2 regions of the Vibrio sp. 03_296 genome follow, and region 2 is predicted to be linked to the other one. Evidence: riboswitches for the same ligand, from Rfam matches in the RefSeq annotation. Region 2 holds a riboswitch; the other holds the start of a gene.

Region 1 (5,810 bases), on a different contig from region 2:
TGAAGCCAATGGCATCGGTTTGTCTGGGTTGGAAATGGCGCTTTTTGAATTAATGCGTGATGGGAAATGTCCAGAGTTTAAGCAGATGCTGCCGCTTTTTAAGTAACATTCTCTATGAGTTCTACCACGCATCAATACTGTACAAACTCGATATTTTCTGGTGACATAACGGCCTTTCTCTTCTGTTTAGAGTCGTAATTAAATGTCGTTGTCAGAAATCAAATTCATTGCTGCCGATATGGATGGCACCCTACTGGATCCATTAGGAAAATTGGCACCAGAGTTTTTCCACATCTATCAAATGTTAGAAGATAAAGGAATTATCTTTGCGGCTGCCTCTGGTCGGCAGTATTACAGTCTACGTGAGACGTTTTCCCCAATCAACGAGCGCATGATGTTTATTGCGGAAAACGGCACACTGGTCATGCATCAAGGAAAAGAGCTCTACAGTTGTGGCTTAGATGGCGCGGATATTAAAGACATTATTCAGTTGGCTCGTACCATTGACGGTGCCCACATTGTGCTATGTGGTAAAGAATCGGCTTATGTTGAAACAAAGCATCCTGAGGCGATTGAAGAAATCAGCAAGTATTACCATCGCTGCCAATATGTCCCTGATCTACTGGATGTTGATGAGGCTTTTATCAAAGTGGCGATTTGTCATTTTGACGGTTCAAAAGAAAAATTACACACATCATTCAGCGAACGTTTTGATGCGACGCATCAGGTGGTGGTGAGCGCCAAGATTTGGTTGGATGTGATGAACGCAGAAGCGTCAAAAGGCGCAGCAATCAGACATTTACAGCAAACGTTGGGTTTTACACGCCAACAAACCATGAGCTTTGGTGATTATTTCAATGACGTAGAAATGCTTGAACAAAGCTACCATTCCTATGCGATGGCTAATGCCCATCCTGAAGTGAAAGCACTCGCCCGTTTTATCGCACCAAGCAATGAAGAATCTGGTGTTTTGCAGGTTATCCGGCAGCAGGTGTTGTCTGATTAAATGCCCAATCAAATGACTCGATATGCGCAATTTTTTACGTTTTTTGCACGACAAATTAACCGGGATCAATATTCCAACCGATTTGGTCTCCAGTGCGAAGAAACTCTCCTAAACTGATGTTGGGATGGTAATCGCACAGTTTGGAGGGCGTCATGATCACTGTACATAGGGATTATCGAGTGAGTATTAAGCCAGAGCGCTATGCACATGTAGAAATCAACCCAGTAGGAAAGCTTGATGTTGAAATAAAAGGTCAGCGTCAACACTATGTGGCTGATTTTGAACAGTTGGCTTTCTCTAGTGACAAACAAGGGGTGGCATTAGTTTGTCAACAAGCACACTCTCCTTGGAAAGTGATGCTTGCTACCGCAGACGCGCAAGAGCTAAAAAGTTTGGTTAAAGAAGCGCAAGAAGAGTACGAAATCTTAATGCGTGATCTCTAATTTTCATTGTTGCGCCTGCTCATACCTGACTTAAAATGTTTTTGACTGAACAAAATCCTTCGTATTGCGCGAAGGATTTTTGCTTTTTGGCTATCCCCAATAGTGTGAGGCATGCTGATATCGAACTTTGCGAAAATAAATAAAAGACAATGTCTTTTATATTTGTTATTGATAAACACTCAAATTGTGGTCTTTTTTATCATCGCGAGTGCCATAAAATGATACTTTTTGATTGATTGTTGCGCTTTTTGAGCCTTGTTGATAATAATAATAACGGATTTATGAGAGGAGAATGTCGCTAAAGTCGGACCACTTTATCGATCAATTTTCTTGAGCAGGTTTTATGAAAGCGTTAGGATTTGCCGCTTTTAGTAGGAGATGACAATGCCAAGAGTCAGCCAAGCTGTGGCCAAAAAAACACACCAAAATATTATAGATGCATCGTTTAAAATACTCCTGCTAGAAGGCTATGAACACTTAACCTATACGCATATTGCTGAGAAAACAGGGGTGAGTCGTTCTTGCGTCAATGGGCATTTCAAGAAAAAAGAAGAATTATTGGATGAGCTTAAACCGAAAGCGGTCGAACACATCATCCAAGCCCTTGAATTTTCATCCCCTGAAGCCTTTTATCTCTCATGGGTTAACGCTGTAAATGAAGATAGAATGTTTCGGAACCTCATCCAGAATGTGGGAGAGATCATTTGTAGTGCTGAAGGACGAATGTCTCTCACCAATCGAATCTCTGGTGATCCTAAAGAAGCGGAAAAAGCGCTTTATATGGCGATCGGCTATGCAGTCGTCCATATTAGCTGTCCTATATGCTGAGCTAATTAGAAAGGTTTCTGGTGGGTTAAAGTTTAACCAAAGGTAAACCAGTGATGTCACAGAAAAGTCAGTAAATAACGGATGATGGGTTTTATTTCTTTCCTTTCCGTATTGTCTCGCTATAATGTGCTCGTCTAAGTGAGTTGGTCCTCACAGACAACACTTTCTATGCTTTGGTTGTAAAACTAGCTTAGCTTAAATAGCTTTTGGTCGCTTGGTTGTCCTACTTTTACCAAACGACCTTCTTTTTACGTTCATTTTGAACACCATTCAGTTTCTTCATCATTATTCACTCTCCCTATCCTTGGGCGGCAAATATGAAACACGGCTGCTTTAAACTGTGCTTTCCCGAATGCGTAAAAACTTCCTGACCGATGTTGGTATCGGTAGAAAATTTGGCAATAGCGCTGTGATCATGGCAATAAACGCAAGTGAGCCAAATAGATCCTCTGGTCGGTGCATACCAATCCATAAGCGGCTATAAGCGACCAAACTCGCCCAAGCAAGGGTCGTGACAAACGCCACATAGCGCTTTTGCATCAGAAAGATACCCCCAAAGAAAGCCACACATAAACTGGCAAATATTGTATGACCCGAGGGGAAGGAATAATCGGTTTCACCTTCCCAATGTTGCAAACGCCATGGACTGATCGTTTCTTCCTGTGTCTTTACTAGTGTTACTTGTTGAGCCGCATCGAGATTGTAGAAGGCTTGTGGTGTATCAACTAAATGTTCTGAAGCCATCCATTCGGTGTAGGGGCGGGGTGACTCTGTGAGTTTCTTTAATCCCGTTTTTCCAGCAAAACTTAAAACCAGCATAAGTGCTAGTACAGCAAATCGACCCACAACAAAATATCGTCCAGAGTGTTTACGTAAAACCAGCAAGCTTAAAGCGACCAGTGTAATAGCAAAGCCTTTACTGCCAGCGGAATCGGTCACTAGGGTAAAAGTGAGACCAAGAAAATCTGGTACAGGAGACCTCAATTCAATACCTGAGGCAAACCAAGTAACTAAAGTCAGCAAAGCTGCGAAACACGAAAGAGCGACTAGTGAGTAACGTTTTGGTGTGAATACTGTTTTCATCGAGAAAGCTTGTGAAGAAAAACCGCCATTATAGGTGAGTGTGCAAGATGAAAGTATCAAGCATCTGTCAATTATTTCGAGATGGGTTCTCAGCTCGGTAGCGCTGTAGGCCATGGGACAGCACTTACTCCCGAGCAAAAGATGACGATGGAGGACTTTTCTAGCGGACGTGCATGTGTCCTGCAAAGAAGTGATTGACGGGGCCATGACCTTGACCAACGGATAGCTCATCGGCATGAGCGATCGCCTGTGATATGTATTGCTTGGCCAAAAAGACAGCCTTGTGTAAGCGATGACCTTGAGCCAAATAAGACGCGATGGCTGAAGATAACGTGCAGCCAGTACCGTGGGTGTTGCGTGTAGAGTGGCGTTTGCTACGGATGAATTCACAAAACTGTGGCGTGATCAAAAGATCGCTACTGTGGGACTCATTATACAAATGCCCGCCTTTTAATAAGATGGCAGGGCAGTTCAGCGCTTTTAAACTTTCGACGCTCGAGATCATCTCATGTTCAGTGTTAGGGATGGGCATTCCGGTGAGCGCCACATATTCAGGGATATTCGGCGTCACGATATCTGCCAGTGGAATCAAGTACTCTTTCAATGCGGCGATCGCATCTGGTTGTAATAACGCCTGGCCGCTGGTGGAGATCATCACGGGGTCGAGTACCACTTTCGCTGGCGAATATTGGCGAATTTTTTCGGCAACCAATCGAATAATATGACGGTCTGCAAGCATACCAATTTTAACCGCTTGAATATTGAGATCGCTGAAAACGGCATCTAGCTGCGCTGCAACAAACTCGGTAGGGATCGGAAATACGGCATTAACGCCCATCGTATTTTGCGCGGTGATGGCAGTGATCACTGAGCTTGCGTAACTGCCCGTGGCTGAAATGGCTTTTATATCGGCTTGTATACCTGCTCCACCCCCACTATCAGAACCGGCAATGGTGAGAACGCATGGAATAAGAGATTGAGTAGTTGAAGTAAGTAGCATCTTGTATCCTAGAACAAGACGTACAGGAACTGTCTATACCAACAATATTACCAACTATATTGGTATACCAACGCATAAAGCAGAAAGCGATATGCGCGTAATAGTTCCCTACGTCAGTATTAACTGAATCAGGTTCAACGGGTCTCGCGTAGCGATCTCAGCCGATAAGGCTCCCCGACTATGTTGGCAAAAATGATATCAGTAATTGAACTCGACGCAAGCGAGTATTCAAGGGAACAAAGACACTTGGAGTGTTATCTACGTCTTGATTGGGATAGAGAACGCCAATGATGAATTTTGAGCAAGAAAAAGGGCTCTAATGAGCCCTTCGCATTTATTCCTGCAGATCCAATTCATTTTGAATCAGAGTGACGCATTGGGAGGCAAACAACATTTTAGGGCCAAGGCTAATGTTTTGCGTTCCGAGACGCTTCAGACTGTTAAAAGTTTTCTTTGGCATCGGAATATGGTCAGTAAGTAAAAAACAAGGATTGGCGGCAAACTTAATGTCGCGAACAAACTCGCCTTTCTTTTCCAACATATATAGCTGATGGTCTTCAGCCAACTGCTGGACCAATCGTTCAAAGCTAATTGTACGAACGGTCACACCTGGTTCGACATTTCTTAATTCTTCTTTGCCCATACCCGTAGAAGCATCAAGCGCACGAACAACAATGTTCAACAAGTTTGCCTCGTGGAAGCCACCCACGTTTGAGACTTCGTTAGAGTGAATGGTAATTGTACGCGAAAAGTCTTTGGTACTCTCTAAAACCAGATGAACGACAACATCTTGTCGATGTGACTGTGCGACAAACATCGTGTTCATTAGAGTATGTGCAAGAATCTCAGTATGAGCCTCGTTACCGACTCCTTCTAATAAAGCTCGACTGTTTGTCGGCGCCGCGCGTGCGCGTAATACAAATGTACGCATGATAGACCTTTGCAGTGAATTCGAATGCACGGAGTATATACCCAACAAATAGTCTGTTGCGAGTCATGCTGCTATCAAAGTGTAGAGTGAAAGAGAGAGCGATTGAGAGAAAGCTTACAAAGGAAACGTTGCGAGTGCGTTTTGCTTGGTTAAACTAGTCTGGCACTAAAAGAAGGAGGGCGGTATTCGTGCGTCAAATAAATAAAGAAGAATATAGAAAGAAAGGGAACATGGTGATAGTGGTATTTCTACTGGCTTTTGCTTGTTCTGCCATTGCATTTAGTACATTGTTGATTGCCCTATTTGGCAACACAGAGATTGTAGAAGGCGAATCGACGGGCAATTTTGTTTGGAATCTCTTAGGAGTAGTAATAGCGTTTGTCAGTACGCTTTCAATAATGAATCAAATAAAGACACATCGCTATTTTGATGAGCTCTTGTATGTGTGGAAGCTCAAACAGACTCATTTAAAGATCTATCGAAAGTTGAATATCCTCAAGAATGCTGCACACAACGAAC
Region 2 (5,810 bases):
ATTGCCGCTCAATCCAATTGCGCCGTTAGATTTAGAAACGGCTGAACAAATTGATTTTGTCTTTGAGTGGGAAGGGGCTGTTACTCCGATGGATAAATCTGGCCAAGCTCTGCCGACGTTTTGGTTGGTGAATAAACGTGTCTGGGAGGGGATGAGCCAAGATTCAATTCCGGCGCCGTTAGCAACGTTAGAGCGAGGGCGGACTTACATATTTAATCTTAAGAACGTGACGCAATATCATCATCCCATTCATTTGCATGGACACACATTTACTGTATTGGAATTAAATGGCCAGACCCTCGCAGAACCGTTTCATACTGATACTGTTTTGCTAGGCAAGAATGGCAGTGCCAAAGCGGCGTTTGTTGCGGACAACCCTGGTCGTTGGATGTATCACTGCCACGTGATTGAACATATGAAAACCGGATTGATGGGATACATTGAAGTAAAGTGACTCCTGTAACTTTTTAAATCTTGGCGATTTACGGATACGTTATCTAAATGAAATTATTGTTTTTTGTACTCGATCTCTGTGTGGATGTGGCTACAATGTGGCCATTAGATTTGTGAGGTTGCTATGAGTCAATTTGCGATTATGGGTTTCATCGCCTTGGGCGGCGCCTTTGGCGCTTGTTCTCGTTACTTAGTGTCAGAGCTCTGTGTTGTGTTGTTAGGCAGAGGTTTTCCATATGGTACGTTAACCGTAAACGTGGTCGGTTCCTTTATTATGGGGCTTTTGATTGCCGCGTTTGAAAGTGAGTTGCTGGCAACTGAGCCATGGCGACAAATAATCGGTTTGGGCTTTTTGGGGGCACTAACAACCTTCTCAACATTTTCGATGGATAACGTATTGCTGATGCAGCAAGGCGCATTTTTCAAAATGGGCTTAAACGTTGTGTTAAACGTGACTTTGAGTATTACTGCTGCTTGGGTAGGTTTCCAATTACTCAAATCGTGAAGCTATGAGCGAAATTGAGTTAAATTTTAAACAGGTCGGCTTGGTTTAACCAAGCCGATTTCATATAATCGCTTCACTTGTCGGAGTGCCTTAGGGCTGAGACCGTTTATTCGGGATCCGTTGAACCTGATCAGGTTAGAACCTGCGAAGGGAACAAGAGAAGATACTTGTACCAGTGCAAACTGGTGTCTTATCAAAGCTTGAATCCACAAATTGAATCTCTAAATTGTGTGTTCAACGCCTCTTGTCACAACTTTCCGCCAAGCATTTTTATCCAAAACCTTTTTATCCAGCATAACAAGAAAGGAAAAATGCTATGTCGAATCGCAAACAAGCGAGACTGGAAGCTAAACAATTCATCGATACACTCTCTGTGCAGCCGTATCCCAACTCCACCAAAGTGTATGTCGAGGGCTCTCGCTCAGACATTAGAGTGCCAATGCGCGAAATCTCCTTGGCTGACAGCCTAGTTGGCGGGACCAAAGAGGCGCCAATCTTTCAGCCAAATGAAGCGGTAAGAGTGTATGACACCTCGGGGGTCTACACGGACCCGACTCATCAAATCGACCTCTATAATGGCCTTCCTAAGTTAAGAGAAGAGTGGATTACAGAGCGTGCTGATACCGAAGTCCTTGATGATGTCAGCTCGATCTACACTAAAGAGCGCTTAGAAGATGAAACGCTGGATGAGTTGAGATATGGCAATCTGCCTCGCATTCGTCGTGCCAAAGCTGGGCATTGTGTCACTCAGTTGCATTATGCACGTAAGGGTATCATTACCCCAGAGATGGAATACATCGCTTTGCGCGAGAATATGGGACGCGCCAAATATCGAGATGAAGTTTTGACTCAGCAGCACGCAGGGCAAAATTTTGGTGCGAATCTACCTAAGGAAATTACCCCTGAGTTTGTGCGTCGTGAAGTAGCAGAAGGTCGCGCGATCATTCCTTCCAACATCAATCACCCAGAATCCGAACCGATGATCATCGGCCGCAACTTCCTTGTGAAAGTTAACGCTAACATTGGTAACTCATCGGTGACTTCGTCGATTGAAGAAGAAGTGGAGAAGTTGGTATGGGCGACTCGTTGGGGCGGTGATACGGTGATGGATTTGTCGACCGGGAGAAACATTCACGAAACTCGGGAATGGATTCTACGCAACAGCCCAGTTCCGATTGGAACCGTGCCTATGTATCAAGCACTAGAGAAGGTCAATGGCGTTGCTGAGAACCTTACGTGGGAAGTGATGCGTGATACGCTGATCGAGCAGGCTGAGCAGGGTGTGGATTACTTTACGATTCACGCGGGTTTGCTGCTGCGCTATATCCCAATGACGGCGAAACGCGTGACAGGCATTGTATCGCGTGGCGGCTCGATCATCGCTAAGTGGTGTTTAGCACATCATCAAGAGAGTTTCCTCTATACCCATTTCCGCGAGATCTGTGAGATTTGTGCGAAGTACGACGTGGCGCTCTCATTAGGCGATGGTTTGCGTCCTGGCTCGATTGCCGATGCCAATGATGAAGCGCAGTTTGCGGAGCTCAGAACGTTAGGGGAGCTAACCAAAATCGCGTGGGAATACGATGTCCAAGTGATTATCGAAGGTCCTGGGCATGTACCGATGCACATGATTAAAGAGAACATGGATGAGCAGCTCAAGCATTGTCATGAGGCACCATTCTATACCTTAGGTCCACTGACCACCGACATTGCCCCTGGCTATGACCACATTACTTCTGGGATTGGTGCGGCCATGATTGGTTGGTATGGCTGTGCCATGCTTTGCTACGTAACGCCAAAGGAGCACTTAGGTCTACCCAATAAAGAAGATGTGAAAACCGGCTTGATAACCTACAAACTGGCTGCGCACGCGGCGGATTTGGCCAAAGGGCACCCGGGCGCGCAAGTTCGTGACAACGCATTGTCTAAAGCTCGTTTTGAATTCCGTTGGCAGGATCAATTTAATCTCTCGCTCGACCCCGATACGGCACGTGCATTCCACGATGAAACCCTGCCACAAGAGTCGGGCAAGGTTGCGCATTTCTGTTCGATGTGTGGCCCCAAATTCTGCTCGATGAAGATTTCGCAAGAAGTTCGTGAGTATGCTAAAGGGCAACAGGCTGAGGAAGGACAGGCGATAGCAGTTAAGCTGTTGGATGACCCATTGGAAGGGATGAAACAAAAGTCCGCGGAATTCAAAGCGTCGGGTTCGGAGTTGTACCACCCCGCAGTGAGTCATGAAGAAGTGGCCGAGGGTTAACAATGAGACTGCTGATTCCTTCTGCCATTATTGAGCTGACGGGAGAAATTCAGCAGTGTTTGCTCTTGGCAAAGCAGCAAGGCTTTGCCATTGACCATATAGAGTTGGGCGTTAGCCCAACTCGTACACTGCAACTGATTTCTTCAGCCAAAACGGTCGTATTCGAAACGGATCTTATCCATAACGACAGTCGTCATCTCGGCGCGTATGACTTTGCGCTTCATTATCATCATTCGCTTGCTCTCACAGACGTATCCACCTATTTGGGTTCAGGTCGCAATGCCAAGACTCTGTTGATCAATTTGCGAGGGGAGCAAGGTGAAGTGTTCGATGTCTGGCGACATCCTTTAGCCGATGAAACTCGCGCACTACGATATTCATTACTCCCAAACTATCCGCAGAACAATAGTGTGGAGTCGAACTATCGACATTTGGCGTGGGTGGTCACGCTCAGCGCACTTGATTTTCCAATCGAAGATTGCCTGACTTTGGCACGTGCGATGTTGAATGTTTCACGTGAAACATGGGTGTCGGATTTTGCTTTGTTTCCTACTCCAGTGTTGCGCCTGGATGAGCTCGGTATCTTACCAAGCCACAGTATTGAAGCGTTAACAAAAGCGTTTCCGCGGATTAGCGCTCAACAGTTAGGGCTCTATCCCGTGGTTGACGATGTCAGTTGGATCGAGAAGTTATTGCCTTTAGGAATTAAAACGGTCCAATTGCGGATTAAAGATCCAAACCAAACCGATTTAGAGCAACAGATTGTGCGTGCGATACAGCTAGGCCGACATTATGGTGCACAAGTCTATATCAACGACTACTGGCAGCTAGCGATTCAGCATCAAGCCTATGGTGTGCATCTAGGGCAGGAAGATTTGCAAGTGGCCGATTTAGCCGCCTTGGCGAATGCAGGTATTGCACTAGGGTTATCTACGCATGGCTATTATGAGCTGTTACGTATTGTTCAACTTCAGCCCAGTTATATTGCGTTAGGGCACATTTTTCCTACCACCACCAAACAGATGCCTTCATTGCCGCAAGGGCTGGTGAGGCTAAAACTCTATCAGCAACTGATTGATACCATGCCTTATGATGATTCCATCACCGGCGTTCCCACGGTCGCCATTGGTGGTATTGATCAAACCAATGCGGCGACGGTATGGCGATGTGGAGTCTCTTCACTAGCCGTGGTGCGAGCGATCACTTTGGCGAAAGACGTGAAGGCAGCAATAGACCACTTCAAGCAAGTCATGGTCTCTAATGCAGCGCTTGCGCGTTTCGACTCAGTATCCACACAGTGTCTTGAGCCAACAAGCGAGGCCAATCATGTTGAATGATCGGCACTTTACTCGTTATCAAAGACAAATTGCATTAACGGAAATCGGTGAGTCGGGTCAGGCTAACTTACTTCAAGCACATGTATTGATCATTGGTTGCGGTGGTCTGGGTAACGCAGCGGCGCTCCATTTGGCTGCGGCGGGCGTCGGTCATTTGGTGTTGGTTGATGATGATGTGGTCGAAGAGAGTAATTTGCAGCGTCAAATTGCCTTTCGTCAGCAACATCTCGCCAGTCTCAAAGTGGATGCACTGGGAGAGCAGTTGAAGCAACTCAATGCAGAATTACGTGTTCGCACCATTGATAAGCGTTTGAATGAGCAGCGTCTCAACTTGGAAGTGATGTTGGCGGACATCGTGCTCGATTGTACGGACAACTTTCCATCGCGCCAGTTGATCAACCAAGCCTGCCTGAATCAACGCACGCCTTTGGTGTCTGCCTCGGCAATTGGTTGGAAAGGGCAATTTATCGCGTTTGATTTTGGCTCACGCCACTCAATCCAAACGAAACAAGATGCCTCGTCGACAACGACGTCAGCAAACCCTCCGTGCTACCACTGCCTTTTTCCATTTGCAGAGAATCCCACGCAGAGCAAGTGCAGCGATGCAGGGGTGATAGGTCCTGTTGTGGGGCTAATGGGAAATTATCAAGCAATCGCAACGATTCAAAAGCTGGCAACGGGAAGGTTTCAAACCTCTTGCCATCAGTTGCATCTGTTTGATGGGCTCACGTTAAGTTGGCAGCAGTTGGCGGTAGTGAAAGATCCAAGTTGCCGCGTTTGTCAGGTTCAGAAACAGGAATCAAGCAATGAACACCATAGCCATTAGCATCAACGGCGAAAGCTACGAGGTGCCAACCAACGCGACGTTGGCATCCATCATTGAGCATCTCTCACTGCCTCACTTGGGTTGTGTTTTTGCAATCAATAATCAAGTTGTCCCACACAGCGAATGGCAAACCAAAACGCTCAGTCGTGGTGATGCTATCTCACTATTTCAGGCGATTGCTGGAGGATAAGCGCATGCTCAAAATCGCAGACAAACAATTTCATTCTCGCTTGTTCACGGGCACTGGCAAATTTGCTAACAGCCAATTGATGTCACAAGCCATCAAACAATCGGGTTCACAGCTCGCTACTATGGCGTTGAAAAGAGTGGATATCCACGATCAGCAAGATGACATCTTGTCGCCACTGTTGTCAGCGGGGGTTAATTTACTACCCAATACCTCCGGCGCCAAGAATGCCAAAGACGCCA

What was found. A riboswitch is a leader RNA that binds a small molecule or an ion and turns the genes downstream of it on or off. The one in region 2 is predicted to bind thiamine pyrophosphate.
Region 1: linked by a shared signal. The riboswitch ahead of thiD (bifunctional hydroxymethylpyrimidine kinase/phosphomethylpyrimidine kinase) and the one ahead of thiC (phosphomethylpyrimidine synthase ThiC) in region 2 are both predicted to bind thiamine pyrophosphate.

Annotation. Positions count from the first base shown of each region.
Region 1 is NZ_NPKW01000091.1:1,838-7,647, forward strand. It holds gene CIK04_RS11535 (hydrolase) at 1-106, shown strand, start outside; gene CIK04_RS11540 (HAD family hydrolase) at 203-1,006, shown strand; gene CIK04_RS11545 (hypothetical protein) at 1,159-1,449, shown strand; gene CIK04_RS11550 (TetR/AcrR family transcriptional regulator) at 1,834-2,277, shown strand; gene CIK04_RS11555 (phosphatase PAP2 family protein) at 2,611-3,360, opposite strand; gene thiD (bifunctional hydroxymethylpyrimidine kinase/phosphomethylpyrimidine kinase) at 3,521-4,360, opposite strand; TPP riboswitch at 4,449-4,547, opposite strand; gene trmY (tRNA (pseudouridine(54)-N(1))-methyltransferase TrmY) at 4,695-5,291, opposite strand; gene CIK04_RS11570 (DUF3087 family protein) at 5,480-5,810, shown strand, end outside.
Region 2 is NZ_NPKW01000038.1:9,537-15,346, reverse strand. It holds gene CIK04_RS03230 (multicopper oxidase family protein) at 1-454, shown strand, start outside; gene crcB (fluoride efflux transporter CrcB) at 578-958, shown strand; TPP riboswitch at 1,030-1,128, shown strand; gene thiC (phosphomethylpyrimidine synthase ThiC) at 1,275-3,218, shown strand; gene CIK04_RS03215 (thiamine phosphate synthase) at 3,221-4,555, shown strand; gene CIK04_RS03210 (HesA/MoeB/ThiF family protein) at 4,545-5,381, shown strand; gene thiS (sulfur carrier protein ThiS) at 5,362-5,571, shown strand; gene CIK04_RS03200 (thiazole synthase) at 5,576-5,810, shown strand, end outside.